One region of the Paenibacillus jiangxiensis genome, then DNA from elsewhere that is predicted to be linked to it. Evidence: predicted binding sites of a transcription regulator. Region 1 holds the regulator's gene; each other region holds the start of a gene.

The links. The regulator LexA, encoded in region 1, represses DNA repair genes until DNA is damaged. The targets are predictions, from matches to a motif close to CGAACATATGTTCG.
Region 2: a site for LexA is predicted at 4,099-4,112, ahead of ACI1P2_RS01805 (SPL family radical SAM protein). Genes of this name have one in related genera too.
Region 3: a site for LexA is predicted at 7,497-7,510, ahead of recA (recombinase RecA). Genes of this name have one in related genera too.

What each region holds. Positions count from the first base shown of each region.
Region 1 covers NZ_JBJURI010000021.1:64,452-75,413, reverse strand. The annotation lists gene ACI1P2_RS19690 (DUF402 domain-containing protein) at 14-568, shown strand; gene ACI1P2_RS19685 (YdcF family protein) at 565-1,236, shown strand; gene ACI1P2_RS19680 (AAA family ATPase) at 1,351-2,316, shown strand; gene hflX (GTPase HflX) at 2,419-3,705, shown strand; gene ACI1P2_RS19670 (methionine gamma-lyase family protein) at 3,833-5,086, shown strand; gene ACI1P2_RS19665 (MerR family transcriptional regulator) at 5,173-5,586, shown strand; gene glnA (type I glutamate--ammonia ligase) at 5,661-6,989, shown strand; gene ACI1P2_RS19655 (hypothetical protein) at 7,134-7,349, opposite strand; gene lexA (transcriptional repressor LexA) at 7,556-8,182, opposite strand; gene ACI1P2_RS19645 (LysM peptidoglycan-binding domain-containing protein) at 8,467-8,832, shown strand; gene ACI1P2_RS19640 (DUF896 domain-containing protein) at 8,992-9,195, shown strand; gene ACI1P2_RS19635 (hypothetical protein) at 9,309-9,833, shown strand; gene ACI1P2_RS19630 (HAD family hydrolase) at 9,902-10,696, shown strand; gene ACI1P2_RS19625 (acireductone dioxygenase) at 10,849-10,962, opposite strand, start outside.
Region 2 covers NZ_JBJURI010000001.1:414,907-425,868, forward strand. The annotation lists gene ACI1P2_RS01785 (sulfite oxidase-like oxidoreductase) at 57-731, opposite strand; gene ACI1P2_RS01790 (energy-coupling factor transporter transmembrane component T family protein) at 836-1,624, opposite strand; gene ACI1P2_RS01795 (ABC transporter ATP-binding protein) at 1,615-3,096, opposite strand; gene ACI1P2_RS01800 (ECF transporter S component) at 3,093-3,692, opposite strand; gene ACI1P2_RS31455 (hypothetical protein) at 3,775-3,942, shown strand; gene ACI1P2_RS01805 (SPL family radical SAM protein) at 4,132-5,133, shown strand; gene ACI1P2_RS01810 (nucleotidyltransferase domain-containing protein) at 5,333-6,124, opposite strand; gene ACI1P2_RS01815 (helix-turn-helix transcriptional regulator) at 6,282-7,604, shown strand; gene ACI1P2_RS01820 (WYL domain-containing protein) at 7,579-8,379, shown strand; gene ACI1P2_RS01825 (aldo/keto reductase) at 9,050-10,027, opposite strand; gene cysK (cysteine synthase A) at 10,147-10,962, opposite strand, start outside.
Region 3 covers NZ_JBJURI010000003.1:157,326-168,287, reverse strand. The annotation lists gene yfmF (EF-P 5-aminopentanol modification-associated protein YfmF) at 1-61, shown strand, start outside; gene yfmH (EF-P 5-aminopentanol modification-associated protein YfmH) at 64-1,344, shown strand; gene ymfI (elongation factor P 5-aminopentanone reductase) at 1,346-2,116, shown strand; gene ACI1P2_RS04375 (DUF3243 domain-containing protein) at 2,229-2,486, shown strand; gene ACI1P2_RS04370 (DUF3388 domain-containing protein) at 2,708-3,454, shown strand; gene ACI1P2_RS04365 (RodZ family helix-turn-helix domain-containing protein) at 3,485-4,537, shown strand; gene ACI1P2_RS04360 (YajQ family cyclic di-GMP-binding protein) at 4,696-5,187, shown strand; gene pgsA (CDP-diacylglycerol--glycerol-3-phosphate 3-phosphatidyltransferase) at 5,383-5,970, shown strand; gene ACI1P2_RS04350 (competence/damage-inducible protein A) at 6,077-7,342, shown strand; gene recA (recombinase RecA) at 7,580-8,641, shown strand; gene ACI1P2_RS04340 (regulatory protein RecX) at 8,738-9,478, shown strand; gene rny (ribonuclease Y) at 9,778-10,962, shown strand, end outside.

The sequences.
Region 1 (10,962 bases):
AGGACAGTCTACAATGAAACGGAAATTCGGAGACAGGGCAAACTGGAGGCGAATAACGAGCCGAAAATTTGCCTGCAAATATGTGCAAAGCGATTCTTTTACCGGGTATGTAACACTGTATACGATGCTGGGGCTGAAAGAACCGTTGTGGAAAACCTACGGCGGCCACACCTTCTGCATTGCGGACAAAGGTTATTCCTGGCTGCAGTATTATCCGAAGGATGCACATTTTGTAGTGACCGCCATGTTTAATGACAAGCAGCAAATTGTGGAGTGGTATATCGATACATGCCGCAGTCAGGGCGTAACCGATCAGGGTGTACCGTGGTTTGACGACTTGTATCTGGACATTGTCGTGCTCGGCAATGGCGAAGTGTTTCTGGTGGATGAGGATGAGCTGCAGGAGGCGCTCCAGAAGGGTCATATCACAGCCGGTGAAGCGCAATTGGCCAACAAGACGGCTGCGGAGCTGCTGCGGCTGATTGATGCCCACAAGTTTCCTTATTTTCAGATGTCGCTCCGCCATCGGGCGGAGTGGTTTCACAACGGAGAGTTCAAGCGCAAATGAAAGATGTGATGCATGAACTGCAGCCAGCACCGCGCCGTCCGCTCTGGAAAAGGCTGCTCCTCCCGGTTGGCAGGGGAAAAATCTTTACGATTACTGGGGCGGCCGTGATTATTGCCTTTCTGATATGGGCAGCATCCTTTCTATGGACGATCGGCACTGCGGCAGGCACACCGGATTTGCAGGCTGCGGATGTCGGCATCGTGCTGGGAGCTTCTATGTGGGGGGATTCTCCCAGCCCCGGACTCCGTGAGCGGCTTGAGGAAGCGGTCCGGCAGTACAGGAGCGGAAAAGTTAACAAGCTTATACTGACCGGCGGGCTGGATGATCCGTCCTTCAAGTACACGGAAGCGGAAGGCATGCAGCGGTATTTGCTTGACCGGGGTATTCCCGCAGCGGATATGGTACTGGAAAACAAGGCGACCAGCACGTATGAAAACCTGTTGTACAGCCAAAGTATTATGGAGGAAAGGGGCTGGACCTCAGCGATCATTATCACGCACACGTTTCACGGGCCGCGCGCCGCGGAGATTGCGGATTATCTCGGCTATGAGAAACCGCAGCTGGCGCTCGTCAAATCCAGGGTGCTGTCCCCCTGGAAATACCATTCCCGCGAGGTGCTGGCGTATGTAAAATGGCAGCTCGACCGGCTGCAGCTCACCGTGTTGTAAAAACAAGCAATATTGACTTAGCAGGCTTGCAGCAAAATGCTAATAAGGACATGCCGCCTTGAATACATTTGTGTAAGGGACCGAAGTCCGAACAAATATCGAGGTGATGGATGCATGAACGGACGGGGAGCAGCCGCCGGTAAGCGGCCGGAGGAGAGACCTTCCAGACAGATCAATGTCGTAATCCGCAGCCAGGAGCCTCCAAGCACGCCTGAAGCTGATACAGCCGGGGCTGTCAAAGAGCTGCCTTACTACAGCATGTACCAGGAAATTCAAAAAGAGCTGGACCAGCTGGTCGGACTGGACAGCATTAAAGAGCTGGTATTCGAGATTTACGCTTTCCTGCAGATTGCAAAGATGCGTTCGGAAGCCGGGCTGCAGAGCAGTTCGCACGTATATCATATGATATTCAAAGGAAATCCCGGGACGGGAAAAACGACGGTCGCCCGGATCGTGGCCAAAATGATGCAAAGAATGGGCGTGCTCGGCAAAGGGCATTTGATTGAAGCGGAGCGCGCGGATCTGGTGGGCGAATATATCGGTCATACGGCGCAGAAAACACGGGATCTTGTGAAAAAGGCGCTGGGCGGAATTTTGTTCGTGGATGAAGCTTACAGTCTGGCGAGAGGGGGGGAAAAGGATTTTGGCAAAGAAGCGATTGATACGCTTGTGAAGGCCATGGAGGATCAGAAAAACCAGTTCATTCTGATTCTGGCCGGGTACAGCGAAGAGATGGACTTTTTTCTGAGCACCAATCCCGGCCTGCCTTCGCGTTTCCCGCTGCAGCTTGAATTTCCCGATTATACGATTGACCAGCTCATTCAAATCAGTGAGCTGATGGCCAAGGAACGGGATTATATTTTAATGCCGCAGACCATATTTAAAATGAAGCAGCATCTGATCACCGCCAAGGATGAAAGCCTTCATAATTTCAGTAACGCCCGCTATGTGCGCAATGTGATCGAAAGATCGATCCGCCACCAGGCCGTGCGGCTGTTGAATCAATATGCCAGCGGACAGCCGGGCAGACTGGAGCTGATGACGCTGCGCCCGGAGGATTTGAAAATCGGGAAGAAATAGACGATAATAGGATTCTCCATGGAAGTTTTACCAAGGCCGGCCTGTAATCAGGTCGGTTTCTGCACGAGATGAGACCTATTGCCAATAAAGGAGCTGACGTTCATGGCGAATTCTACATATGATACGCAAACCGAGGTTCAGGATCGTGCCGTTCTGGTCAGTCTTGTAACGGATCAAGTAAAGCGCAGCGGGATTGATCCCCAATACTCGCTTGATGAATTGGTCAAGCTGGCGGAGACCGCCGGCGTGGAGGTGCTGAGCGTGCTCAGCCAGAACCGGGAAACGCCGGATTCCAAATGGTTTATCGGCAAGGGCAAAGTGGAGGAGCTGCGCGCCATTGGCGACACGCTCGGGGCCAACACGGCCATTTTTGACCAGGAGCTGTCCGGCGCCCAGGTGCGCAATCTTGAGATGACTCTGGATATGAAAATTATTGACCGCACCCAGCTTATTCTGGACATCTTTGCACAACGGGCCAAAACCAGAGAAGGGATTATACAGGTTGAGCTGGCACAACTCTCCTACCTGCTGCCCCGCCTCTCAGGGCAGGGTAAAAATTTATCCCGTCTTGGCGGCGGCATCGGTACGCGCGGTCCGGGGGAAAGCAAGCTTGAAACGGACCGCCGCCATATTCGCGGCCGCATCGGCGAGCTCAAGCGCCAGTTGGAGGAGGTAACACGCCACCGGCGGCTGCACCGCGAGCGCCGCCAGAAGAGCGGAATTGTACAGGTGGCTCTCGTCGGTTATACCAATGCCGGCAAATCAACGCTGCTGAAATCGTTGACGGCGGCGGACGTATATATTGAAAACCAGCTGTTTGCGACGCTTGATCCAACCTCACGGACGATGGAGCTGCCAAGCGGCAAAGAGATGGTTCTGACCGACACGGTCGGTTTCATCCAGAATCTTCCCCATGATCTGGTCGCCGCTTTTCGAGCCACGCTTGAAGAAGTGAACGAGGCCGACTTGGTGCTGCACGTGGTAGATGCCTCCTCGGATATGCGTGAGGATCATATGAAAGTGGTGCAAAGCATTCTGGAGGAGCTGGGCGCTGCCGATAAGCCGCAGCTGGTTCTCTTTAACAAGAAGGATGCCTGCACTCCGGAGCAGCTGGAGATGCTGCCTTCCGGTGAAGGCTACCTGAAAATCAGCGCCTTCGATGAAGGAGATTTGCTCCGCATCAGGGAGACGGTGCAGAACGCCGTAACCGGCGAAACGAGACGTTTCCGGATTCCGGCGGAGCGCGGCGATCTGACTCCTGTGCTGTACCGGATCGGTGATGTGATCGCCACAGAATACGACGGCAACGATGTTCTGTACGAGGTGCGCATCCAAACAGGGGAGTACGAAAAATACGGCCACGCCCTCGAAAACTTTACAGAAGGTTAACATTTCGTGGCGTGTCCAGGTTATTTTAATAGGAGCTTTATGATACAGGTTAGATAAGCTGCGGGTTATATGATCCGGCGGATCTAATCGGTTATCGGGATTGCATGAAGAGGAGACTTGAGAGGGAATGGCCTTATTTTCAGAGGAAATTGAACGCATCAGAGAAGAAGCGGAAGCAAAGATCAAAGACAGACTGCAGCTGGTTGACCGGATTGTGGACCACAATCAATGGAAGGTCATTGAGGCGTTCCAGAGCCGCCAGGTGAGCGATTTTCATTTTGCCGGTTCTACCGGATATGCCTATAATGACCGCGGCAGAGAAGTGCTGGATGAAGTGTATGCCCTCGTATTTGGCGCGGAAGCGGCGCTGGTCCGCCCTCATTTTGCGTCAGGTACGCATACGATCGCAACGGCGCTGTTCGGTGTGCTGCGTCCAGGTGATGAACTGCTGTATATTACAGGCCGTCCGTATGACACGCTGCACAAGGTTATTGGGACGCCGGGGGACGGAACGGGCTCGCTTCAGGATTTTGGCGTAAGCTACCGCGAGACGGCGCTCACGGCGAATGGGCAAGTTGATTGGGAGCGGGTGCAGTCGTCCATTACGCCTGCAACGAAGGTCATCGGTATCCAGCGTTCCCGCGGTTATGACTGGCGCTCTTCTTTCTCTGTTGCGGAGATCGGGGAGATGATCCGGCGGATCAAAGCGATCCGCAGTGATCTGATCGTGTTCGTCGACAACTGCTACGGGGAATTTACGGAAGAGATGGAGCCTACCGAGGCAGGAGCGGACCTGATTGCAGGCTCACTCATCAAAAATCCGGGCGGAGGCATTGCCGAAACCGGCGGTTATATCTGCGGACGCAAAAAGTACGTCGATTTGGCCGCGTACCGGCTGACGGCACCGGGAATTGGCGCCGAGGTTGGAGCAATGCTGGGGACGACACGCAGCATTTATCAAGGCCTGTTTCTGGCTCCGACGCTCGTGGGACAGGCGGTGAAGGGCAGCATTTTTGCTGCCGCCGTATTTGAAGCCATCGGTTTTACAAGCAAGCCGGCCTGGGACGAGCATCGGACCGATCTGATTCAAGCCGTGTCCTTTGACGGGCCGGAGCATCTGATTGCTTTTGTGCAGGGGATTCAAAAGGCTGCCGCCGTAGACAGTCATGTGGTGCCAGAGCCATGGGATATGCCGGGATACGAGCATCCTGTTATTATGGCGGCAGGCACCTTCATACAGGGAGGCAGTCTGGAATTGTCCGCAGATGCACCCATTCGGGAGCCGTATATCGGCTATATGCAGGGCGGACTAACGTACTCGCACGTCAAATTCGGGGTGTTAAAGGCCCTGCAAACGATGAAGGACCGTAATTTACTGTGAGTTTACCTAACACGCCGTTGACATTTTACATCAGGTAAATGTACAATGGGGTCAGTAGAAAAGATCACTGGAAGGTTGATGAAACGATGGGTGACGAAATTCGCAGAAATATGGCCTTGTTCCCGATAGGGATTGTGATGAAGCTTACTGATTTGTCTGCAAGACAGATTCGCTATTATGAGCAGCACAGCCTGATCGTTCCGGCGCGGACCTCAGGCAACCAGCGGTTGTTTTCCTTTAATGATGTGGAACGGCTGCTTGAAATTAAAGCTTTGATCGAAAAAGGTGTAAATATAGCAGGAATCAAGCAGGTGATGAACCCTGTCAGCAAGGAATCCGAGGAGGCAACGGTCATCACGGCCGATACGGAGGTCAAGCGCCGCGAGCTGTCCGATACGCAGCTGCACCGTTTGCTGAAGCAGCAGCTGGTGGCGGGCAAGCGACCGGGACAGGTATCGCTCATTCAAGGGGAGCTTTCACGCTTTTTTAATAATAAGTGAGGCAATCGTCTTGCTTCTGATGTAAAATCCTTTTGAATATCGTCCACACATAACAGATAAAAGGAGAGGTTACATTGAGTTACACTAAAGAAGATATTCTCCGCATTGCGCAGGAAGAGAATGTGCGTTTTATCCGTCTGCAGTTTACGGATTTGCTCGGCACGATCAAAAACGTGGAAATTCCGGTGAGCCAGCTTGAGAAGGCACTGGATAACAAAATGATGTTTGATGGCTCTTCGATCGAAGGTTATGTGCGTATCGAAGAATCCGATATGTATTTATATCCTGATCTGGACACCTGGGTCATTTTCCCTTGGGTAGCCACGGATCGCGTTGCGCGTCTTATCTGTGACGTTTACATGCCTGACGGTTCTCCTTTTGCAGGAGATCCACGCGGCATTTTGAAGAGAGTGCTGAAGGAAGCGGAGGAAATGGGCTTTACGTCCATGAACGTGGGGCCTGAGCCTGAATTTTTCCTGTTCAAAACCGATGAAAAAGGCAATCCGACCGAAGAGCTGAATGACAGAGGCGGATACTTTGACCTTGCCCCTACAGACCTGGGTGAGAACTGCCGCCGTGAAATCGTGCTGACCCTGGAAGAGATGGGCTTTGAAATCGAAGCTTCCCACCACGAAGTGGCGCCTGGGCAGCATGAGATTGACTTCAAATATGCCAACGCTATTAAAGCAGCCGACCAGATTCAAACGTTTAAGCTCGTGGTGAAAACGATTGCCAGACAGCATGGCCTGCATGCAACGTTCATGCCTAAGCCGCTGTTTGGTGTAAACGGTTCTGGTATGCACTGCCACCAATCGCTCTTCCAGGGCGGCGAGAATGCTTTTTATGATGAAAATGACAAGCTCGGCCTGAGCCGGACAGCCCGTCATTATATGGCCGGTATTCTGAAGCATGCCCGTGCCATGGCGGCAATTACGAATCCGACTGTGAACTCGTACAAACGTCTGGTGCCTGGTTATGAAGCACCGTCCTACGTAGCTTGGTCTGCAAGCAACCGCAGCCCGATGATTCGTATACCTGCTTCGCGCGGTCTGAGCACCCGCGTTGAAGTCCGCAATCCGGACCCTGCTGCGAACCCTTATCTTGCACTGGCTGTTATGCTTAAAGCGGGATTGGACGGTATCAAGCGTGAGCTTTCGCTGCCAGCTCCAATCGACCGCAACATTTATGTCATGACGGAAGAAGAACTGGTAGAAGAAGGAATCGCCAGCCTGCCGGCTGATCTGAAAGAGGCACTTGGCGAGCTGCTGCGCAGCGAAGTCATTGCCGATGCTCTTGGCGACCACGCTCTTGCATACTTCTACGAGCTCAAAGAGATCGAATGGGATATGTACCGCACGCAGGTTCACCAATGGGAGAGAGATCAGTATTTGACTCTTTATTAAGGAGGAGAGTCCTTGGCGCGCCAGCGCTGAGGGCTTTATCTTTTTTGGTGATGGAAAATAAACGTGCAAATGAATGTCGAACGGAAAAAGCCTTGGAGCGTCCAAGGCTTTTGATTGTGATTCGTCACATTTGGAAGGGGCTGCTTAGCGGCCTCTTCTTTTTTTGCCTACAGAGCAGATGTAACAGCTTGGGTCGTTTCTCACGGATACAGGGAATACATGATGCGGAACTGGAACCGGATGGCAGCGGTTGATCACTTCAATGGGGTGAACTACCGGAACGACCGTTGGAAAGTAGCGATCATTGATGAATCGAATCGGAGGGTAGACGATAGGCCCTGCTGTTGGATAAAAAGACATTCTGACAACTCCTTTCGGATATGTTGATATAACATATGCCATTTAGCCGCGCTTGACTGGACAATTGCCTGACGACAGGCATTCATCAGCATTCGCACAGAAGCAGAATCAACCGCTCATTGGCATTAACTTTGAATAGACAGAAACACCCCTGCAATTTATGCTCGATCACACAAATTGCAGGGGTGTCTTAGGTCTAATATGAGCTAGTGAAAATCCCTGAACAAACCGACTACCTTGCCCAATATGCTGACTTTGGTCAAGCGGAGCGGTTCGTATTTCGGATTCTCGGGTTGAAGCCGAACATGATCTTTCTCTTTGTAGAAGGTCTTCACGGTCGCTTCGTCTTCCTCGGTCATCGCCACGACGATGTCTCCATTATTGGCCGTTTGCTGCTGTCTTACAATGACAAAGTCCCCGTTAGTGATGCCTGCTTCAATCATACTGTCCCCTACAACAGACAGCATAAACATCTTGTCATCACCGACAAATTGCTGAGGCAGCGGGAAATAATCCTCAATATTCTCCGTAGCCGTGATCGGAATGCCTGCGGTTACCTTGCCGACCACCGGAACGCGGGTTACCGTGTAGCTGAACATATGTGTCTGATCCGAATCCTCCTGGCCGAGCAGCTCGATGGCCCGCGGCTTGGTGGGATCCCGGCGGATTAGCCCCTTCTTCTCAAGCCGGTCCAGGTGCCCATGGACAGTAGAACTGGAAGCAAGTCCAACCGCCTCTCCAATCTCTCTTACAGAGGGAGGATATCCCTTTAAGCGAACCTCATTACGTATAAATTCCAAAATTGCCTGCTGTCTGCTGGAAATCTTAGACATGTCCCATCAACCCCATTTAAGTAACGTTTGGGAAAATTATAACATAGAACTTCCGTTCGTACAAACATAAGTTCTGAAAGTCGGCAAACAATTTGCATGGCAGAATGTCTGCTGTGACAGCAAGCAGTACAGCCGTAAACCGGGCTTTTACAGTTGCGTTTTTCTTGTGAAATCTGGAAGCGAAAAAAAGAGAACTTGTGTTCTAATTTTTGCTTGAACAAAACATGTGTTCGTGTTATAGTGTTCTCGAAATAAACAAGAACAAATGTTTGGAGGTTGTTAACATGTTAAAATACAGCTCCTATCAAAGCATATATAATACGGCAGTGGTGCAGGGCGGACACACGGACGGAAGAGCTGCTGTGCAGAACAAAAGCTCACTGGTCAGCATGCTTCGTTTATTCGTTGCCGTAATTGTGCTCTGGATTTCTTTTGCCGGCCTGTTTACAGTATTTGCAGGTTCGTCCGATTTACATGCATCTGATGAGAAAGTGGTTGTGCTTTCGGGGGATACGTTGTGGGGAATTGCACAGGAGCATAAACCGGACTACATGGATACGAGAGTTTATATAGAAGGAATTATTCGGATCAACGGGCTCGAAAGCTCCGGAATCAGGGCAGGGGATGTGCTGCTGCTGCCGGAATTTTGAGGGATTTGCCTACTGCAGCCGAATCATATATATAGTTCTCAACATATGGGATTGAGACGAATATGAACGAATGGAACGGAGCTTGCGGGGGAACCTTGACAAGCTCTTTTTAACGTGTCAAAGTGTATAGTATCTTTGCGTATTTGGAGGGGACAAAATTTGGATATTGACAGCTTGGTGGCGCGCATTAATGAGCTGGCGCGCAAAGCAAAAGGAGAGGGCCTGACCGAAGCCGAAACAAAGGAAAGAGCCGAGCTTCGTGAAATTTACCTGGGCAACATCCGCCGAAATTTCCGGCAGCAGCTGGAATCCATCGAGCTTGTGGATGACGAGCCGGACAATGGCAAAGGACCGAAGCATTAAATACATTTATAACGATATACAGCCGGTGCTTTGGTCCGGTCCACTTGCTGGCGGCCCGGGCGGAGGCACCGTCACTATATAACCGTTACTATTTAGAGGAAGGAAATGTGCATATGGCTGGTTCATTTGAAAGAAAAATTCGCAAAAACATGGAGAAGGTGAACAAGCAGCGTAAAAAGCAGGGGGGCCAACCGATCGGCAGCAGCACGGGAAATGCCGGTGATACATATTATGGGCGTAATGTAACGGTTCCGATTATGTTGGCGGGTCTGTCCGTCCTGTATCTGGTCTTGACCATGTTATGGACACAGGTAGGCATGAGGGGCATGGATTGGCTTGTGTTTGGGCTCTATATGCTGCTTGCGCTCGTATTTTTTCTCCGCCGTCCGTATTTGCGGGTTGGCAAAAACACGCTATATACGCTGAAGGGCGGAAGGGAGCGTTCGATGCCTGCGGATCAGATCAAGAGCATCCAGGTTCAGTCCGGTTATGTTATCGTTGAGAAGCAGGGCAAAGGCGGCAACTGGGTTTTTAATAAAACACTGGGCCGTTATGATACCGATTCCATCGCGGAACGGCTTGAGAAATTTGCAACCGCCAATCAGCTTTCGTTTCAAGCGAAAGGGTCAAATAAATAAGTAATCACATGCGGGGAGCAGGATACAGCAGCCATCAGGTTAATTGAATGAAGGAGTGGACGAGCGGGATGACGATTCAAGCGGTAATGTTTGATCTGGATGATACGCTGCTTTGGGATGAGCGCAGTGTTGAGGAAGCATTTGCGGCCGTATGTCAGACGGCCTCCAAGGCAACCGGTGTGGATCCGGTCAAGCTGGAGGAAGCGGTAAGGACAGAGGCCAGATTACTTTATGAATCCTATGAAACCTTTCCTTTTACCAAAATGATAGGCATTAATCCTTTTGAAGGCCTGTGGGCAACCTTTGCCGGCGGAGATCAGCCCGAATTCCGGCAGCTGGAACAGCTGGCGCCTGTATACCGCAAGGAATCCTGGAGAAGAGGACTCGAAAAGGTGGGGGTAGCCGATGAAGAGCTGGCAGGCAGACTTGCCGAACAGTTCGGGATTGAACGGAGAGCGCGCCCATTTGTATATGAAGAAACATTCCAGGTGCTTGACGAGCTCAGGGGCAGATATAAGCTGCTGCTGCTGACGAACGGATCTCCTTCGCTGCAGCAGGAAAAGCTGGACGGAGTGCCACGGTTGATCCCTTATTTTGATCATATCGTCATTTCGGGCACGTTCGGCAAAGGTAAGCCTGATCCCTCCATTTTTGAACATGCTTTGGGGTTGCTCGGGATTGATCCGCACATGGCGGTTATGGTTGGCGACAAGCTGACGACGGACATCAAAGGTGCGCTCGCAGCTGGGGTTCATGCGGTTTGGGTAAACCGGAACAGCAAGACAAATACGGAGAGCATTCAGCCTGACTTTGAAATCAGGCATCTTGCTGAACTCGAGAATGTAATTCAATCGTTATCCTGATCTTTAACCGTCCGGACGCGAAATGCGCGCCGGGCGGTTTTTCAATTTCTGCTCACCGACAAAACAACCCTGCTGTCAGCCTGGATAGACTGCAACAGGGTTGTTTACAAACGCGGTCTTCTTCGGTGAATGTATGTCGATAGACGTTTTTCTCAAGCTTTAACGAAAGTCGGATCATCATAGTTGTGTGCCACCCATCCGTTTTCTTCAATAAAGAGACGGACAGCCACAATCTTCTGATTTTCCATCAAAGTGAAGAAGTGTGG
Region 2 (10,962 bases), on a different contig from region 1:
GCTTTAACACTTAAGCATCCCCTTCTTCATTCGCCTGCTCCACCATACGTGGCTTATTAATCCGCCTCCACATATTTCCATTCGTCTTCAGGCATATAATATTCATCTGACGAGAAACGCTGCTCCTTGAACGGATCGGCTGTATTATGAAAGCCGTTGCTCTCCCAGAATCCCGGCCGGTCTTCCTTCATGAATTCAATCCCGCGAATCCATTTGGCGCTTTTCCAGAAATAAAAAGCAGGCACGACCAGCCGCAGCGGCCAGCCATGCTTGGCGGTCAGCGGCTTGCCGTCATAGTTCCAGGCCAGCAGCACATCGTCCTTCAGCAAATCCGCCAGCTTCAGATTGGTTTCATAATCCGGATCAGCATGAATCATGACATATTTCGCCTCAGGCTTGACTTTGATTTCCTTCATCAGATCCGAGAAGCGTACACCCTCCCAAGGGGTATCGAACTTGGACCAGCGGGTCACACAATGAATGTCGCTGACCGTACGGGTTACAGGCAGCGCCTGCAGCTCATCAAAAGTAAACGTTCGCTCCTCCTCCACCTCTCCGAAAATACGCAAATCCCATGCGGCCAAATCGTATTCGGGCACAGCTCCTTCATGCAGGATGGGAAAGCTCTCGGTGAGGGTCTGTCCGGGCGGCAGGCGGCGTGCCCGCTCCGCATCCAGTTCGGGACGCTCCGGCACCCGGGCCGCCTTAAGGCGGTCGGCTTTGTTCTGCATCTGCTTCTCCTCCTATTACGAGTTTCAGGAGCTCGGTTCACTCCGGTTATATCTATCTGTATAAAACTATACCCTGATTGTCAACCCGTTAGCCATCCGAACAGCTACCGTACGTCCAGTGCATCGAAGTACGGATACATGCTCCCTGCCCATCCGGCAGCAGCAAACATCCCGATAAAATAAACCATCAGCCAAGCATCCGCCCGTGAGTACCCGATCACATAATAATACGTGCGCTTCGCATCCGAAAATCCCTTGGCTTCCATCGCAACAGCAATGCGCTGCGCGCGGCGGATGCTTTGCGCAAGCAGCGGGATGGCATACATTTTGATTCTGGCATACAGATTCCAGCGGCCGATATGACGCTTCGCTCCCCGGATGGCCAGTGCATGCCGGAGCGTCTGGAATTCCTCGACCAGGATGGGAATCATCCGCATTGCCGCAAGAAAGCTGTATGCATACTTCGGAGGAAGCCGCCACTGCTGCATCAGGGAATAAAACAGCTTTACCGGCCGGGTCGTAAGTCCGAACAGCAGGCCCACAGCCGCCATGCAGATTGCTCTGCAGCCCAGATGTAGCCCCCGGTAAAAGCTTTCCTCCGTAATATGCACCAGCCCCCATCTCCACCAAGTCGTCTCTCCTTTACCGAAAAACATCATTCCTGTCGAAGTGGAGATAAAGATCAGAATAAACGGGGAAGCGTATAACAGCAGCCGTTTCCACGGATGCCCGCCCCCCGTAAGCAGCAGCAGCATTCCTGCCGCAAGATTGATCATGATATTCAAATTATGAATCCATATCACTGCCGGAAACAGCATAGCGAACAAGAGAAGCTTCAAGCCCGGATTTACCTGGTGCAACCAGGTCTCGCGGTGCGGAAAAGTCAGCTGCACAGTTCGACCCTCCCACCCCGTACCCGCCATTCATCCGTACAGTAACGGCGGACCACTTCGGAATCATGAGTAACCATGATCACTGCCGTGCCCGCCCTGCGTAGCGATTCAAGCAAGTCAAGGATCGCAAAGGTATTGCGGGCGTCCTGGCCGAAGGTGGGCTCATCCAGCAGAAGGACCTTCGGCGCGCGGATGATGGCAGTTGCAATGCTTAAACGGCGTTTCTGCCCGAGCGAGAGCTGGTAAGGATGCCTGTCCTCCAACTGCAACAAGCCGAAGCGGGCAAGCAGCTGCCGCACCTTCGGCTTCCGCTGTTCCGCATCCGGGTGATCCAGAAGGATCGAATAGGCCACCTCTTCATACACCGAGTTGGTAACAAACTGAAGCTCCGGATTCTGGAATACAAAGCCTATGTTTTCGGCCAGCTGCTCTGTTCCGCCTACAGGCCGTCCGCATACCTCGTAGCGGCCGTTTGTCTTGAGCAGGCCCATCATAGACAGGAGCAAGGAGCTTTTGCCCGCTCCGTTCGCACCGGTGATCCCGATCCACTGTCCTGCGAACACCTTCGCGTCATCGACCCGAATGACCTCCGTTCTGCCGCGCATTCCGGCAAAACCGCTGAGCTCCAGTACCGGAGAAGCGTCGTGACAGGATGAGCTCCCTTTTAAGCAGGACATCCCTCCTATAACCGGCTCAGCCGATGAAGAGCTCAGGAGGCGTGGAGAAGCCGCCTTCGTCCACACCCCCGGGTACCAAATGCCATACTCGCTTAACCTTTCCCTCTGTGTGGAGAACACCTCATCCGGCGTCCCGTCGGCAATGATTTCTCCAGTGTGAGACAGAACTGCTACCCGGTCCACCTCATGAATCACTTCACTGATCTTATGCTCCACGATAATGAGCGTCTTGTCCGCCGATATGTTGCGGATTGTATCCCAAACCTGTGCGGTTCCTTCTTCATCCAGCAGCGCTGTCGGCTCATCCAGGAAAAGCACCTCGGCTTCCGCTGCCAGCACAGTCGCAACAGACAGCCGCTGCTTCATTCCCTGTGACATTTCCTGAATGGGCATTCCCGCTTTTACTTCCGCCAATCCGACACGTGCCAGGCAATCCCGGATGCGGGAGGGCATTTCCTCACGCGGAATACGGCGGTTTTCCAGCACAAAAGCCAGCTCTTCATCTGCAAAAGGCATGCAGAACTGGGTATCAGGGTCCTGAAACACCACTCCGGAACGTTCCGGGACAATGACTTCATCGCATTTCATCGGAATCTCGACGGCAGCGGGGATCAAGCCGCTCAGCACCTGGAGCAGCGTTGATTTGCCGCAGCCGCTCGGCCCAAGCAGCAGCAGCTTTTCCCCTTTACGGACGGAAATAGACAATCCTTGGAAGAGCAGGCTTTGCTCTCCCGGAAATTTCAGCTTCAGGTTGGTAACACCCGCTGCCGCAGAGAACTCATGCCCCATGCTCAATCCAGTGCCTCATAATCTTCCCGGGAGACGGGACGGAGCGATTGGGTCACACCTGTCAGCTCAAGCGCCTTCGACAGATAATAAGCGAAGAAACCCGCAATCACGACACTTCCGAGCAGTCGCAGCCCGATGAACAGCGTATAGTTCCATGCCGTCAAGGATTCAATGTAGCCGTAATAGAAATCAAGGATGAGCGATCCGGCTGCCGCGCCGACAGCGGCTAGGCATGTTACAAGCAGATTATTTTTCCGGTACAGGAACATGGCGAAAAACAGCTCCGCCCCCAGCCCCTGCAGCAGTCCGTAATACAAAGTGGAAATCCCCCATTCGCTGCCCAATAAAGCGCTGACGGTTGAAGCGGCCACCTCCGCCAGAACGGCCACCCCCGGCTTGCGGATAATAAGATAGGCAAACGTTCCTGCCATAAACCACATTCCATAAGTAATCTGCTCCGCGTGCAGGCCCAGCGGTTTAACCATGTCATAAGCCGGACCCCAGATTTTGTACACCATGCCGAATACCACCGCAATCACGATGGTGACCAAAATATCGGTCAGCTTCAGCTTGTTTCCCCTTTTAGAGCTAAATGCTGTCATATCCTTTAACTCCCCCATTCAAAATAATAAAATAAAAAAACCTGCCCCGATCCGGGCAGGCAGCTGCGCAGTATGAATTCATATGCTGTCAGATATCCCGACAGGCAGACTGCGGGAAACAGCAGGCAATCAGCTGCGGCGTTTCCGCCTGCAGGCTGCATGCATACTGACTGCAATTGTTCTTCTCTACGCTGGCATTACCCAGATCAGATTTCACGGTCGGCGGCATGTGGCCACCCTCTCAGCCTGACTTCATCAAGCTCCCGTTTCTTTTTGGAATCATGAATAATGTACACCACATTTACAAAGCTGACAATATCCCATCTAGAACTGATCCCGGAATACATTTCCGGTTCAGACAGGGTTTCACTTTTCATAGAAATGTAGTATACTCACAAAAAAAAGGGGAACAAACGTTCTTATTGAGGAGGCATTGCCCATGGCCAGAAAAACCTATGAACAGACGACGATCAAGCAGACCCTAAACCGGGTTAAGGCCGAAAGCATGCCTTTTGACTGGTCCATCAATCCTTATCGCGGCTGTTCGCACGGCTGCCATTTCTGTTATGCCAGAGCTTTCCAGAGCTATATCGGCAAAGAAGCGGACGATGAGTTCCAGAACCATATTCTCATGAAAATGAACGCACCCGAGGCGCTGGAAGCGCAGCTGTCCCGGATGGCGCGCAAATATAACTATGATATCGGCGAATTGGTGGAAAGTATAGGCCACGTTGCCATCGGCACCGCAACCGATCCTTATCAGCCTGTGGAAGGCAAAACGAAAATTACGCGCGAATGTCTAAAGGTGCTCGCAAAATACCGGATCCCTACCAGCATTACGACGCGTTCGCCCTTGATTTTGCGTGACCTCGATGTGCTGAAGGACATGAATATGATCTCTGTAAATATCAGTCTAGGCACACTCCACACGGAGATTATCCGCAGGATGGAGCCTGCCGCCCCGCTGCCGGGCAAACGGCTGGAGACTGTCGGAGAACTGTCTGCAGCAGGGATACGAACCGGATTGTTCATCGCCCCGATTCTTCCTTATTTGACGGATTCGGCCGAAGATCTGAATGAACTGTTCTCGGCTGCACAGCAGCATAAGGCATCGTTTGCGATGACCTCCATCCTGAGGCTGACACCGGATGTAAAGGCATGGTTTCTGCATGCCCTGGAGCAGCACTATCCCCATCTGCTGCCCGCATACAGGAAGTTATATAGAGGATCCTATGCGGATTCGGATTACAGGGAGGTGAAGAAAGCGGAATTCCGCAGCCTGCGTGCGCAGTACTCCTTACAGGACGATGTACCTTCCCCTCCCCGGACCGGGCATTTAAGCCAGTCTGGCTCCTGCCCGATGACGGCTTTTGAGTATTCTGCATCTTCTCCTGTTCCTCTGACCGGACCGGAAGTGGAGCAGTTAAGCTTTCAGTTTTAGCGCGACAAGCCATTTTGAAGACCTAGGCAAATCATGATCTTTCAGAGGCACGCCGTACGGATAATCCTTGTATGAATTCGACGTTTATGGGCTAAGCTGATATAGCACCCAGGTCATAGACTCCTCGTTAACGAACCCCGGTCAGCAGCAAATTTTGCCGCTCCGGGGTTCATTTTTTGCATTACGTAGACTGCTGCCGCTAAACATTCCATACCTCCTGCAGCGCGGAACGAAAGAGCTCATCCAGTTGCTGATCATATGCATCCTCAGCCTGCCTTAAGCCAGGAGCGGTCTGTTCGTAATAGGCGATCCGTTCCTGTATAAAAGCATTCACAGGCTGCAGCTGCGGCTCCATATCCAGCTCCTCCCCGGCTTTCTTGCGCTCCAGCAGCCGCATGATGATGTCATACAGCACGGAATCGGCCGGAAGCTGATCTTCGATCAGCTTATCGAATAAAATCGGCGGCATACTGTCATGCTTTTCAATCCAGCCGCAGGCCAGTAGCGGGCGGAGGACATAAAAGTATTTTTTAATCTTCACCTGTTCACCCTGCAAATAGTCCCGGAAATTGCCCTTCGCCATGTTCAGGTAATGGTACATACATGACTTCGGTGAAAAGGTTAAGGGGGATATACTGCGGATTTGCCCGGCAACAGAATACTTTTCATAGTACGGCAGCGGCGACTGCAGCCATTCCAGCAGCGGCGGATTCGACTTGCGGAACAGCTTCAAGGCCTTTTTCAAATCCCAACCGTTGATATCGAGCATCCCGCTTATGGGCTGCTCAATGACGTCCCTCTTTTCAAAGATCGACAGGTACCACTCTACCGGCCGAACATATATAAACCGCACATCATAATCGCTGTCCCGGGACGGAAACCCCCATGCCCGGCTGCCGGACTCGCAGGCATATACGATTCTGACCTGCTCCTCCCGCTCAATACGCCGCAGTTCTTCCAATATTCTGGTGTTCATTTCAGTTTCAGACATATGCTTCTCTCTCCTCTCGTTGCATCCGCTTGGTACCTGTATCATCCCCTATTCCTTCTCTCCTGAAAACGGCAAAAGTATGACGAGGGCTCCCCCAAGATTAAAAATTCCTGTTACAATGTGGAAATCAGCTTTATTTAGAAACGGGGTGTTGAATATGGCCAAAGAAAGCTTCGACAAGGAGATCCAGTTCCTGCGTATGCTCGTATTAACGAGCGGCGCATACAGCCGCCAGCAGTTCGCCGAGCGGCTCGGGATTTCTGTACATACGTTTGACAAAACATTGCGGCGCCTGAAGGAAATCGTGCAGACCGTACAGCGGAAGCTGTCGGAAGATCAAAGCAATGATTTTGCCGAAATGCTGCGCTACACCTATTATGATTCAACAGACCCGTTGCTGCTGTTTCTATTCCGCGCCAAATCGCTCAAGGAGACGGAAAGCGTGCGTCTCAGTAAAATCGTAACTGCGCTGCAGGAGCAGCAGCTCACCGTGCTTGAGCTGCTGGATCAATGCTGCAGCGATCTGCCTCCCGAGGCCGCTCTGCCCGATGAGAAGACCGTGCGCTCGGACCTGAAATACCTGGAGGAGGTCGGGGTGATTCGCAAGGAGCCTGGGGGAAGACCGTACCGTTATGGAGTGCGTAATGAATTGATCACTATGCTGGATGATGAAGAACTGAACAGATTGTATGATTTTGTGGATATTATGGCCAACACTCATCTTCCTTCCGTGCAGGGGTACCTGCTTCGCGACAATCTGAAGAAATCGCTGCGCCGCCTCTCTACGGACCGGGACATTGCAGAGCCTTTTCTTTATAAATATCACTATTATTCCCGCATTCTGGACGAAGCGCATCTGCATCCGCTGCTGCAGGCCATCCGGCACCGCCGCAGCGTCTCGTTCCTGTACTTTGCCGCAGGCAAGCGCAGCATGTACGGGTCCCGGAACACCAACCCGCTTTTTGCCAAAGAAACCGATGGCCGACTTCAGCAGCTGCTTCCGCTGCAGATCGTCCATGATCACCAATATGGCCGCTGGTATCTGCTCGGATATGACCGGCGGGGCATCGTCAAAATCAGAATGGAGGGCATTACACAGCTTCAGGAGGAAGGGACTGTATCAGAGGAGGAGTTCACAGCCAAGCTGCAGGTGCTGGAAGAGCGAACCCGCTGCAGTTGGCTGATCGATACGGGGCAGCCTGTGAAGATTAAAGTCCGCTTCTTTCGGCCCGAGGGGGCGAAGCGTGATTTCATCAAAGAACGCGTCCTCCTGCAAGGGCAGTGGGGAACCGTCATGGAAGAAGACAGCCATTCTTTCATTTATGAGATCACAGTCAATGGCATGATGGAGATCAAGCCGTGGCTGCGCAGCTTCGGCTCAAGCTGTGAGGTACTCGAACCAGCCCGCCTACGAAGCGAGTTCATTGAGGAATGGAAGGAGATTCAAGCCTACTATGAGCCTGTTCGAGAAAATATTTAACTACCAGGTCATTTCGCGGCTCGACGAATCCGGCGCATTTGCCACCACTTCGCAGGAGCGGTCGTGGCTGCACACGATGCTGTCGGACCCGGCTGCCGAAGCGGCGTTCCTGCCGGATACTCTTGCCAAGCTCCGCACCCTGCTGGAAGCGGATGAACCGCTTGATCCGGCCTCCGCCCTTACCGAGAAAGCGGGCCCCCCGACCGCTTCAGTCTTTCATCCGCTGATCCCGGAGCTGCGTGCATGTATTCTGATCCGTGCAGGGATTCGCATTTCTTTTCGGCTGCGGAACGGCAAGATGCATGAGGATTTGCAGGGCTTTCCCTACAAGCTGGAATTCTCCATGGTCAAGCGGGACTGGTCCCTGCTCTGGTATAACATGAGGCATCGTTCCTTCATGTGCACCAAGCTGGAGAACATCGTTTCAGTCAGAGAGATGCCCCTTGCCCCGGAACGGGCTGCTCAGCTGGGGGCCCGCATCGATTCCATTGTGGATTCGCGGCGGGAGCAGGTCGTCATTGAAATTGTTCCTTTATATAATCCCGAGCTCTCCCGTATCCTGTACGCCTTCTCCTGCTTCGAGAAGGATGTGGTCTACCTGGACGAAACAGACACCTACCGCATGACCTTGACCTACCAGGCGGATGAATCCGAGTACGTGCTGTCCAAAATCCGTTTTCTGGGTAAAAGGATCAAGGTGGTGGAAGGCGCATACCTCCTCTCCCGCATGAGAGAAACAGCCGCTAAAGCTCTGGCGCGATATGGTATCACGTAGGAGGAGTTCCTGTGTATATGTGCAGTTTTGGTAGGCTATTTTCCAAGGCCATTGTCAGTTAAACTAGCATTGCAACACATCTGACAAGGTACATTTCTAATCATCAAAACATTTCTAACGGATACCACAGCCGCTATTGGCCCCAAGAACGTTGATTTCAAATTATAGCGGTTGCCATGTCGCTTATTTCACTTAACCCGGATATTTTCGCCTAGATTGATGCAAATAACGGCAGTCACAACTGTTAGAATTTAGAACAGGTCCTTTTTCGTAAAATAGCAGCTACTGCAACCGTTAGATTTCCGGCGGGTGCAATATCAGCTCGAAAATATGAACTTTTGCAGAAATGTGGAAGATATCAGGGCTACAAGTTGTTTTGTGCAGGAGGGGTATGAAACTTAAAAAGTCGAGAACAAGGAACACTCCTGTTCTCGACTTTTTTGTCAAACCGGAAATCGTCAGGGAATTGCCGATTTCCTCATTTAGTTTGGGCATGCAGGGTGCAGCGGAGAGGACGAAGCAATTCCGGAAAAGCGGAGCGTTCGCCTTTGGCCCGGAGGGTCAACAGCGATGGTAGGAATGCTTCGTTCTCGGAGCGTCTCACAACAATCTAAAGGGATGCTCAGTTCAATAAGCCTTGTAAAGTACTCCCGTTTCAGAGCTGGCTGCATTAAGGCAGAGCTTTCCCTCTTGCACTGACGTACAGGGTGTACCATTCTTCCCGAGTCATCAGCTCCGCCTGGCGTTCTGCATCCTGGCAGGCTGTTATACGCTCAGGATTCGCAGTACCGATGACAGGCTGGATCAGGGCCGGGTGCTTCATCAGCCAGGCAAGCACAATCGCTTCCCTTGTCGTGCCTTTTTCCTCTGCCAAACGCTTGACCAGCTCTGCCGTCCGCACAATATGCTCGGGCTCATCCTCCAGTGCTCTGCCCGAGAAGCGTCCCTGCGCGAGCGGCCCCCAGGACTGAATCTGGATATCCTTTGTGCGGCAAAATTCCATTAAACCTTCCGCAAACCGCACATCCGTGCCGGCCTGCTGGTTGACATGCACCGTTTCGTCAAGGAAGTGCAGATGCGCCAGGCTCATCTCCAGCTGATTCACGACAAGCGGCATGGACAGGCTGCGCTCCAGAAACTGGATCTGCCCCACACTCATATTGGAGACACCGAAATGACGGACTTTACCCGATTCCTTTAGTTTCGTGAAGGCAACGGCCACCTCCTCCGGCTCCACCAGCGGATCAGGGCGATGAAGAAGCAGCACGTCCAGATAATCCGTGCCCAGTCGTTTGAGGGACCCGTCTACCGATTCAAGGATATGCGAATAGGAGAAATCAAACATGCCGGGCAGCTCCCCCTCTGCCAGACGAATACCGCACTTGGATTGAATCACAATCTGCTCCCGCAGGCCTGGCTGCGCTTTCAGAACCTTCCCGAACGTTTCCTCCGCTTTGCCTTTGGTGTAGATGTTAGCATGGTCAAACATCGTAATGCCGATGGAGCGCGCGGCTTCCACCGCTTTTTCAGCTTCCTTTATATGTTCCTGCGTGATAGGTTCCCTGTTCCAGCCCCCGCCAAATGGCATGCATCCCAGTACCAGGCGGCTGTCCGAAATTCCTCGCTTCTCAATTGGCATGATTCTCATAGTGCAACTGTTCCTCCTCCGAGTGGGATAAGTATAGAATGGATTCACGATCCATTCTATCTTACACCCAACCGGAGCAGGCTGTCATGAATAAATTGAAACGTTTACATCGGAAATACTCAGCCAAAAATCCCCATACTTATGTAGCGCTCGCCTGTATCAGGGGCGATGCACAGCACCCGTTTGCCCTTGCCGAGACGCCGCGCTTCCTGCAGGGCCGTCCATACGGCAGCACCGCCGGACGGGCCGATCAAAATCCCTTCCCTCGCTGCCAGCTCCCGCACAGTCGCGATCGCATCCGCGTCCTCAACCTGGACAATCTCATCATAAACCCCGGTGTTCAGGATGTCGGGAATAAAGCCGGGGCTTGTCCCCACCAGCTTGTGAGGACCAGGCTTTCCTCCGGACAGCACCGGTGAGCCCTTTGGCTCGACCACCACGACCCGGATCTCCGGCAGATGTTCACGCAGCACTTCGCCTGTGCCTGTGATGGTTCCTCCTGTGCCGGATGAAGCTACAAAAACATCCAGCCTTCCCTCCATCTGCTCCAATATTTCCAGAGCGGTCGTGGTGCGGTGAATGTCAGGATTGGCCGGGTTTTCGAACTGCTGCGGAATGAAGCTGCCTTCAATTTCCGCACCCAGTTCCTGTGCTTTGCGGATTGCGCCCGGCATCCGTTCCTCAGCCGGGGTAAGCGCCACCTCGGCTCCATAGGCCTTCAGGATATTGATCCGTTCTTTCGTCATATTGGACGGCATGACCAGAATCGCCCGGTAGCCTTTGGCAGCGGCATTCATAGCCAGCCCGATTCCCGTATTACCGCTGGTCGGCTCAATGATCGTTCCACCCGGACGAAGGCGCCCGTCCTTCTCCGCCTGTACGATCAGATTATAAGCCGCCCGGTCTTTCACGCTGCCGCTCGGATTAAACATCTC
Region 3 (10,962 bases), on a different contig from region 1:
GGCGGCTCAGACTTTTAATCTGGCCACCATTTATTTTTTGAGAGATCAGAAGGAGGGGTAGCCGTGCAGAACATAACATATGATCATTTACAGGAGACACTGTATTTCGAGGTAATGGATAATGGCCTGCACGTGTATGTGCTTCCCAAACCGGGATTTCAGAAAACGTTCGCCACGTTTGCCACAAAATACGGCTCCATTGATAACCACTTCAAGGTGGAAGGGGAAGAAGCGATCAAGGTTCCGGACGGGATCGCCCACTTTCTTGAGCATAAAATGTTTGAAAAAGAGGACGGAGACGTATTTACGAAGTTTTCCTCCAACGGGGCATCTGCCAACGCATTCACCAGCTTTGAGCAGACGGTTTATCTCTTCTCGGCAACCGAGCATATTTACGATAATCTGGAGACATTGATCGATTTTGTGCAGGCTCCGTATTTTACGGATCAGAGTGTGGAAAAAGAAAAAGGCATTATTGGCCAGGAAATTAACATGTACCAGGATAACCCCGATTGGAGAAGCTATTTTGGCCTGATCGAGGCGTTGTATTCCAAACATCCGGTACATATTGATATCGCGGGTACGGTGGAGTCAATAAGCACGATTACAAAAGAAACGCTCTATACGTGCTATAACGCTTTTTATCATCCCAGCAATATGCTGCTTTTCGTGGTAGGAGGGGTGGAGCCGCAAAAGGTATTCGACCTTGTGCGTGAGAGCCAAAATCGCAAGGACTACAAGCCTCAGGGCAATATCGAGCGCATATTTGAGCAGGAGCCGGTTGGGGTAGCCCAAAAAAGACGGGAAGCAAGGCTGGCGGTATCCCTTCCTAAATGCCTGTTCGGCTTCAAGGAGAAAAAGACGGGCCTTGCAGGAGCGGAGCTGCTGCGCCATGATCTGGAAAGCAAGCTGATGCTTGATCTGCTGCTTGGCTCCAGCACACAGCTTTATCAAAAGTTATACGATGAGGAGCTCATTTCAGACAGCTTCGGCCATGAATACAACAGCTCGCATGGTTACGCCTTCTCGGCGATCGGCGGAGATACCAAGGACCCTGACCGACTGCTGTCCCGCATCCGTGAAGAAATCGAGGCCGTCAAGGCAAGCGGATTTGCGGCGGAGCATTTCGAACGGGCACGCAAGAAAAGAATCGGCGGTTATTTGCGTATGCTCAACTCGCCGGAAAACATCGCCCATGAATTTACACGCCACCGCTTCAGAGGAAGCGATTTCTTTGAGGTGCTGCCGGTTTATGAAAGCATCACTCTTGAAGATGTGAACCGCCGTTTGCGGGAGCACACAGACTGGGAGCAGATGGCCGTTTCGCTGGTGGTGAGTCCTTAAAATGGAGAAGGAAACCGGAGCGGTTAATAAAGCATTGGGGGAAATGACGGTATTGGTGACCGGCGGAAGCCGTGGCATCGGTGCGGCTATTGCGGAGCGCTTCGCCTCAGTTGGCATGAATGTGGTGATTCATTACATGAAATCCCACGAAGAGGCCAACGAAGTGGCCCGGCGCTGCATGAATGATGCCGGTTCCGTGATGACGGTTACCGCGGATCTACGCAGCAAGGAGCAAATTTTACGCATGCAGGAAAAGCTGGAGAATCACGGATTGAAGCCCGATATTCTCGTAAACAATGCGGGGATATCCCACTACGGCCTGCTGACGGATGTGAGCGAGGAAGAATGGGACGATGTCATGGCCGTCAATGTAAAGGGTACATTTCTGTGCACACAGGCTTTTCTGCCGCATATGATTTCACAGCGCTATGGCCGGATTATTAACGTATCCTCTGTATGGGGACTGTCCGGCGCCTCGTGCGAGGTGCTTTATTCTTCAACCAAGGGGGCTGTAAATGCCTTTACGAAGGCATTGGCCAAAGAGGCGGCACTTTCGGGGGTGACGGTTAATGCCGTCGCACCAGGAGCTGTGGATACGGCCATGCTGGAGCATCTTGACCCTGGCGAACTGGCTGAGCTGGAAGATGAGATCCCCGCGGGAAGACTGGCGAAGCCTGACGAAATTTCTTCGCTGGTGTATTTCCTGGCGCTGCCTGAATCCGGATATATCAACGGCCAGATTATCAGTCCCAATGGCGGCTGGGTAACCTGATCTGCAGAAGGCGGCTCTGGCGGAAACCTCCAGCATAGCCGGGAATGACGCGGCGCATATTACATCTGTAGATTTTTTAAAAATCTCAATCCTTACCGAGGAGGATGTAATCATGGCGTCGACAGTGCTCAAAGATTTTGATACCTGGAAAAAGTTCCTTGGAGATCGTGTAGCTAAAGCGGAAAAAATGGGCATCAGCGAGGAAACCATTGCGGACCTGGCTTACGAAATTGGGGAATTTTTGGATGAAAAGGTCGATCCGGCAAACCACTCCAACCGTGCACTGAAAGAGCTGTGGGGTGTGGCGGACAAGGATGAGCGTCACGTCATTGCCAAATGTATGGTGAAGCTCGCCAAAGCCAATGCTTAAGCTGTAAATGACGCGGAAAAGCTCCCATGAGGGGGCTTTTCTGCAATAGTTACAGACCTGTTCTTGTAATTCATAGCTATTTTATATATCATAAACGTGGTTGCAAAAACGGATGTCAATTAAATGCACATGAACGGAATTATCATAGAAATATGTCGAATGTGCTAGAATAAAGGCTTGAAGAGGGTGGCAAAGTGACGGCTGAAACCAAACAATGGTACATGGAATACAAAATACATAACAACCGTCCCGGGCTGCTTGGTGATATTGCTTCCATGCTTGGGATGTTGGGAGTCAATATTCTGACGATTAACGGGGTAGAGGGCGAGCGGCGCGGCATGCTGCTTGAAACGGATGATGATGATAAAATCCGCATTCTCGGCGAGATGCTGCAGAAGGCCAGCAACATCACCATCACCGCGTTCCGTCCCCCCAAGCTGGTTGATATTCTCGCAGTCCGCCATGGCCGCTATATTGACCGTGATTCAGATGACCGCAAGACGTTCCGCTTTACACGGGATGAGCTTGGGTTACTTGTTGATTTTTTGGGTGAAGTATTTAAGAGGGAAGGAAATCAGGTCATCGGTCTGAGGGGAATGCCACGGGTCGGGAAAACGGAGTCCATTATAGCCAGCAGCGTGTGTGCTGCGAAAAGATGGACGTTCGTCTCCTCTACGCTGCTGCGCCAAACGGTTCGCAGCCAGCTTTCCGATGAGGAAATGAACCCCAACAATGTTTTTATTATTGACGGCATTGTGAGTACAATCCGTTCCAATGAGAAACACTATAATTTGCTGCAGGACATCATGAATTTGCCGAGCACCAAGGTGATTGAGCATCCGGATATTTTTGTCCGCGAATCGGGTTACAGTTTTGATGATTTCCATATTATCATTGAGCTGCGCAACAATCCGAACGAGGAAATTATATATGATACATTCACTACCAGTTACACAGACGATATTTAATAACGTGGAGAGAAATGAGGAGATGATGGCATGTCTGAACTGGGTCAGCAGTTAAGAGAGGCCCGGCTGCAAAAAGGGTTGAGCCTGGACGATGTCCAAGATATGACGAAAATTCGCAAAAGGTACCTGGAAGCGATTGAAGCGGGTGACTACAAGGTGCTGCCAGGAACTTTTTACGTCAGAGCATTTATTAAGACCTACGCTGAGACGGTAGGATTAAATGCAGACGAACTTCTTGAAGGCCATAAAAAGGACGTTCCTGTGCAGGAGCAGGAAGCGACGATGGAACCGGTTGTTCAGAAACGGGCTGCCCGCGCATCGGGTGAACGGAATATGAAATGGATGTCGAGCGCGCTGATGTGGCTGTTTCCGATTTTGATTCTCGTTTTGATTTATATATATATCGAGACAAGAAATAATGGTACCACTCCTCCAAACGATGTGGCCCAAAACAATAACCAAAGCCAGACACCTCCGGCCACCGGGGGCGGCAAGGGAACCGGGAGCCAGGAAACCGGCAATCAGGGAACGACTCCTCCGGCGGGTGGAACAGGCAACGATACTTCTGCTCCGCCACAGGGTGAGACCGGCACGACGAATGGCGAGACCGGCGGGGGCGGCCTGACTGACGGGCAGGGAGAGACTCCCCCGGACAATACCGGGACGGAACAGCCGGGAACGGATGAAGGAACAGGAACCACTGAAGGGGTTGCGGTAACCGAAGACGGCAAGGCCGGAAAAACGACCATTTTCAGCGTGTCCAGCGCAAGCGGCGGTCCTGTCAAAGTGGAGATTCAAGCAACCGGAACAAGCTGGCTTGAGGTATACAGGGGTGAAAATTCAAGCGGTGAAAAGCTGCAGTACGGGATGACCGAAGCTGGACAAAATTATTCTTTCGACTTTGATGAACGGGGATTATACATTAAATCGGGTGCTGCTTCCGCAACCTCGATTACGGTTGGCGGGCATCCGGTGACCGACGGCAAGGCGACAACGCGGATCCGGCTTGTTCCAGGCTCGACCGGTACAGCAGGCTCGAACTCTGCATCTACGGATTCGGAAACGGATTCGGCCGGGCAATAACGTCTGACGCAAGCAGTTTTTAAGCTGTATTGTTGGATGGGTGTTTTTTTCGGGTATACCCGTGAAAAGCACCTTTTTCCATGCGGAGAATTAGACATCCGGATAGCTTTTCCATATAATTAATGTTTGAACTTTCTTCCGAAAGGAATGTGATGGATATGGCTTCAGAAAATTCATTCGACATCGTTTCCAAGATGGACATGCAGGAGCTTGTGAATGCCGTGGATCAGGCGGAGCGTGAAATTGAGACACGCTTTGATTTCAAGGACAGCAAAAGCAGCCTCAAGCTGGAAAAGGACGCTTTGACGATTACGTCGGACGACGAATACAAGCTGAACGCGGTCATCGACATTTTGAAATCGAAAATGATCAAACGCGGGCTTGCCATCAAAAATATTGAATACGGCAAGCTGGAGCCTGCTTCGATGGGAACGGTCCGGCAAAAACTGAGCTTCAAGCAGGGAATCGACCAGGAAAATGCGAAAAAGATCAACATCCTGATCCGTGATTCCAAGCTGAAGGTGAAGAGTCAGATTCAAGGAGACCAAATCCGCGTAACAGGCAAGAGTAAAAACGATCTTCAGGATGTCATTCAGATGCTGCGCAAGGCGGATCTTTCCATCGACCTTCAGTTCACAAACTTTAAGTAAGGATTTTCTCTGGTGTACCGTCGGCTGCGCCAGAGTTTTTTTGCTTTCCGGCTCTCCGGCAGATGCAGGCGCAGCCTGTTTTGACACGTCTTTCAGCCGTATATTATACTTGAAGTCGATAATGCGGGTAAGCCATCGGTGCTAATGCCGTTTCGAATTACATATGCATATAAGAATGTCAGGGGAGAGTGTGCTGTGAATTTACCCAACAAAATTACACTGGCGCGGATTTGCCTTATTCCGCTTATGATGATCTGTCTGCTGGTGGAATTTGACTTCTATCCCGGTCCGCTGCAATGGGAATCATTCAGCCTGCCTTTCAACCAGCTGCTTGCTGCACTTATTTTCATTGTGGCCGCAAGTACGGACGGTATCGACGGATACCTGGCCCGCAAGCACAACATGGTGACCAATCTAGGCAAGCTGCTTGACCCGCTGGCGGACAAGCTGCTTGTCACTGCGGTGCTCATCTCCCTCGTGGAGATGGGCAAGCTGGATTCCTGGGTGGCCGTAGTGATCGTAAGCCGGGAGTTTGCCGTTACCGGACTGCGGCAGATTGCGCTGCTTGACGGCTCTGTGGTGGCTGCGAGCAATTGGGGCAAGCTGAAAACGGTCATACAGATCGTGGCCGTCGTGGCTTTGCTGATCAACAACTTCCCTTTTGTCTTTATGGGAATTCCGTTTGATCAAATTTCGATCTGGGCGGCTGCTTTCATTACCATTTATTCAGGGTATGATTATTTTGTAAAGAATAAGCACCTGCTTCGTTCCTCCAAAGCTTGAGCACAGATTTTCTGTGTTTGAAGATGAATGCAATAGGGCTGCCTATTGCTTTTTCTTTTGGAGCAGCGGAAAAGATACGATATGAATTGATATGGGGGACGATAATATGAAAGCGGAAATCATCGCAGTAGGCACCGAATTGCTGCTGGGGCAAATTGTGAACACAAACGCCCAATATTTATCCCAAGAGCTGGCGGCGATCGGGGTTGATGTCTATTTTCAAACCGTGGTAGGAGACAATATGACACGCCTTCAGGAGGCGGTAAGAACGGCGCAAAGCCGGGCGGACATTATCCTGTTTTCCGGCGGGCTGGGGCCGACCCAGGATGATCTGACCAAGGATGCCATCGCTGCCGTGTTGGGACGCGATCTGCATATCGACAGACTGTCAATGGATAAGATCGAAGGCTTCTTCAGGGAGCGCGGAGTTGAAATGACGGAGAACAACCGCCGTCAGGCTTTGACGATTGACGGGGCCACGCCGCTGAAGAATGAAACCGGGCTGGCTGTGGGCAATGCCCTTGTGCAAGAGGGGAAATATTATGTTATTCTGCCCGGTCCCCCCAAGGAATTAAAGCCGATGTTTGAACAGGAGGCAAAGCCGTGGCTTCTTCAGCACGCATTGGGCGGCAGTGAAATGGCGATCTATTCTAAAATGCTCAAGTTTGCCGGCATCGGCGAATCTGCCCTTGAAACGAAGCTCATCGATCTGATCGAGGGACAGAGCGATCCGACGATCGCCCCTTACGCCAAGGAAGGGGAAGTGACGATCAGGGTGTCTACGAAGGCGGCAAGCGAAGCAGAAGCGCTTGTTAAGCTAAATGCGGCCGAGGTTCAGATCCAGCAGCGTCTGCCGGAGCACCTGTATGCCAGTGAAGATGTGCCGCTGGAGAAAGTCATTGTGGAATGGATGGGCAGACTGGGGCTGACGGTTGGCGCAGCGGAAAGCTGCACCGGCGGTCTCGTTATGGAGATGCTTACATCCATACCGGGCAGCGCCACGATCTTCAAAGGCGGTATCGTTTGCTACTCCAATGAGATCAAGCAGAAGCTGCTGAATGTGCCCCATGATTATCTTGAGGGAGAGAACAGCCCGGGAGCGGTGAGCCCGGAAGTGGCGCAGGTGCTGGCGGAGCAGGTCAGAATGGTCATGGACAGCGATTTCGGGCTGTCGGTTACCGGCGTGGCGGGTCCCGGTTATTCAGAGCTCAAGCCTGTTGGACTTGTCTATATCGGGATCGCGGAGCGGGGCAAGAAGACGGTGGTTCATGAGCTGCGCCTGAACGGCAACCGGGAAACGATCCGCATCCGCTCGACCAAGGCCATTTTGTACCGACTGTGGCGCCGGCTTGTTGAAATTGAAAAAGAATGATATAATTCGATCATACGGAAGAACCGTGGCAACCAAATTGCCAACGGTTCTTTTTTTGTCAGAAGAAGTGATCCGTCTTCTTTTTCTCTATTTAAAAATGATATCCTAGGGTTGCTCCACAAATGTCGGATGTTATCAGACTGCGCAAAAAAAACGAATGTATGTTCGAAAAAATGCTTGGCAAACGTGTCCAAACAAGGTATTATAATATTATAAACAATGAAGGATGTGAGCTAATTGTCAGATCGTCGTGCTGCGCTGGATATGGCGCTCCGTCAAATAGAAAAGCAATTTGGTAAAGGTTCAATCATGAAGCTGGGAGAATCGACTCATATGCAAGTGGAAACAATTCCCAGTGGATCGATTGCTCTGGATATTGCACTAGGAACTGGCGGCTTTCCGAGAGGCCGTATTATTGAAATATACGGACCGGAATCTTCAGGTAAAACGACAGTAGCGCTGCACGCGATTGCTGAAGTACAGAAAACAGGCGGACAGGCTGCCTTCATTGATGCGGAGCATGCCCTGGATCCTTCTTATGCCAATAAACTGGGCGTTAACATTGACGAGCTGTTGCTTTCACAGCCGGACACAGGTGAGCAGGCGTTGGAGATTGCCGAAGCGCTTGTGCGCAGCGGCGCAGTAGATATCATTGTTATTGACTCGGTAGCGGCTCTCGTGCCGAAGGCTGAAATCGAAGGTGAAATGGGAGATTCGCATGTGGGTCTGCAAGCGCGTCTGATGTCCCAGGCTCTGCGCAAGCTCTCCGGTGCCATCAACAAATCGAAAACCATTGCGATCTTCATCAACCAGCTGCGTGAGAAAGTCGGCGTTATGTTCGGCAACCCGGAAACGACGCCTGGCGGCCGTGCTCTTAAGTTTTACTCCACAGTCCGGCTGGATGTGCGCCGTATTGAAAGCTTGAAAATGGGCAACGACGTTGTGGGCAACCGCACCCGGATTAAAGTTGTTAAAAATAAAGTGGCTCCTCCTTTCAAACAAGCCGAAGTGGATATTATGTACGGAGAAGGCATTTCCAGGGAAGGCAGCATGCTCGATATTGGTACCGAGCTTGACATCGTTGATAAGAGCGGCGCCTGGTATTCCTATGAAGGAGAACGTCTTGGTCAAGGCCGTGAGAACGCCAAGCAGTTCCTGAAAGAAAATTCGAACCTGGCGAATACCATTGAACAGAAAATCCGCGCTGCAAGCAATCTCGTTACAACGGTTGCGGCTCCGAGCGCTGAGGATCTTGCGAAGGAAGCCAAAGAAGAGCAAGAGCTGCTTGAGCTTGAATAATCATTATATTGGATTACAATGGCGCCCTGCTCGATGAGCAGGGCGTTTTCATTTATACGTCTTAAAAAAGGAAAGCTAAGAGAGGGTCTTTCAGGAATGAAGCATGAGCCGATGGAAGAAGAGCATAAAATTCAGCAGGGCATAGAACATTTCCCGGCCGGTGAGGAACTCGAAATTACCAGGGTGGAGCAGGGGAAGCGCGGCATGCGGGGCAGATATATTATACATTTCGGACCGTATTCGCTGTCTGTTCTTGAGGATGTCATGATCAAATACCGCATGACCAAAGGTTCATTTTTCAATAAAAGTGAGCTATCGGACATTGTCATGGCAGATGAGAGACAGCAGGCATATGTGATGTCACTGCAGTATTTGGCGCGCAAGCCCCGTACACGCCAGGAGCTGTCAAGGCGTTTGCTGGAGAGGGAACTGGAACCGGCAGTCGTACACGAAACCTTGCTACGTCTGGAGAAGGAGAAGCTGGTGAACGACGAGCTGTATGCCAGGCAGTGGGCGCAGCAGCGCATATCCGGCCAGAAGAAAGGAAAATTATGGATCAAGCAGGAGCTGCAGCAAAAAGGAGTGGACAGATCGATCATTGCCGAGGCGCTTGGTGATATCAGTGAAGCGGAAGAATGGGAGAGCGCATTGCTGGCAGGACAGAAGAAATGGAATCAGACTCGCGGTGAAGTAAGCGAAAAAAAGCGCAAAACCTATTCATTTTTAATGAGGCGGGGCTATTCGGGCGGGATAACCAGAAGAGTGCTTCAGTCATTGCTGCGCAGTGACCAGGCAGGACTGGAAGCAGAAGAGCATGATGAACTGCTTTGGGATTAGCTGCAGCGTAGATGTAAGCCTTCCTGGAGCTGGCGGCAGAGAGACGTATGTAAGTTTGCATTCTCTTGACAATGCTGATTGTCAAGTAATAAAATGGACATGAATCCGTGCTCAAATGGCCCTCTTTTTCCTTCCAAAAAAGGGGACGTCTGGGACTGATTCTCATCGCCCATAACAAGTGAAGCCGCCCTCCGGGCGGTATTGTACATGTGGAAGCATGTTCACATTGATGAAGCGTAATGAACAACTGAACAAGTCCCAAGGAATGCCTTGGAGGAACCAACGAGGAGGTGAACAGTATGAGTCCTGGAATCTCGATCATTCTCGTTGCAGCCGCGTTATTCTTTGGGTTCGGGATTGGTTATTTTATTCGCAGATCTATTGCAGAAGCTAAAATTTCCAGTGCGGAGCAAGCTGCCGTACAAATTGTGGAGAACGCAAAGAAAGAGGCAGAAGCACTGAAGAAAGAGACGGTACTGGAGGCGAAGGACGAGGTCCATCGCATCCGTAACGAAGCTGAAAAAGAAACTCGTGAACGTCGGAATGAAATTCAACGGCAGGAACGAAGACTGCTGCAAAAGGAAGAGTCGCTGGATAAAAAAATAGAATCGCTGGAACGAAAAGAAGAACAAGTGGCTAACAAAGAGAAAAGAATTGATGAAACCCAGCAGCAAATTGAGCTGATTTACAAAAGCCAGGTGACAGAACTGGAACGGATCTCCAACCTTACGATGGAGGATGCGAGAAGCATCATATTGTCTAACGTAGAGCAAGAGGTTCGTCATGAAACGGCTCAGATGATCAAGGAAATTGAGCAGCAGGCCAAAGAAGAAGCGGATAAGAAATCCCGTGAAATCATTACATTGGCGATTCAACGCTGTGCAGCGGATCATGTGGCCGAGACGACGGTATCCGTTGTAACTCTGCCGAATGAAGAAATGAAAGGGCGCATTATCGGACGTGAAGGACGTAATATCCGTGCGCTTGAGACCCTTACGGGCATTGACCTCATTATCGATGATACGCCGGAGGCTGTAATCTTGTCCGGATTTGATCCGATCCGCCGTGAAATTGCACGGACCGCACTGGAGAAGCTCGTCGCAGACGGACGAATCCATCCGGCCCGTATCGAAGAAATGGTGGAAAAATCCCGTCGGGAAGTTGATGAACGAATTAGAGAATACGGTGAACAGGCTACATTCGAAGTGGGAGTTCACAGCCTGCATCCGGATTTGATCAAAATTCTCGGACGTCTGAAGTTCCGTACAAGCTATGGCCAGAATGTGCTTAAGCACTCCATGGAAGTGGCATACTTGGCAGGCTTGATGGCCGGAGAATTAGGTGAGGATGTTGTGCTGGCAAGACGTGCAGGTCTTCTGCATGACATCGGCAAAGCACTGGATCACGAAGTGGAAGGGTCCCATGTCGAAATTGGTGTGGAACTGGCGAAGAAGTACAAGGAGCATCCGGTTGTTATCAACAGT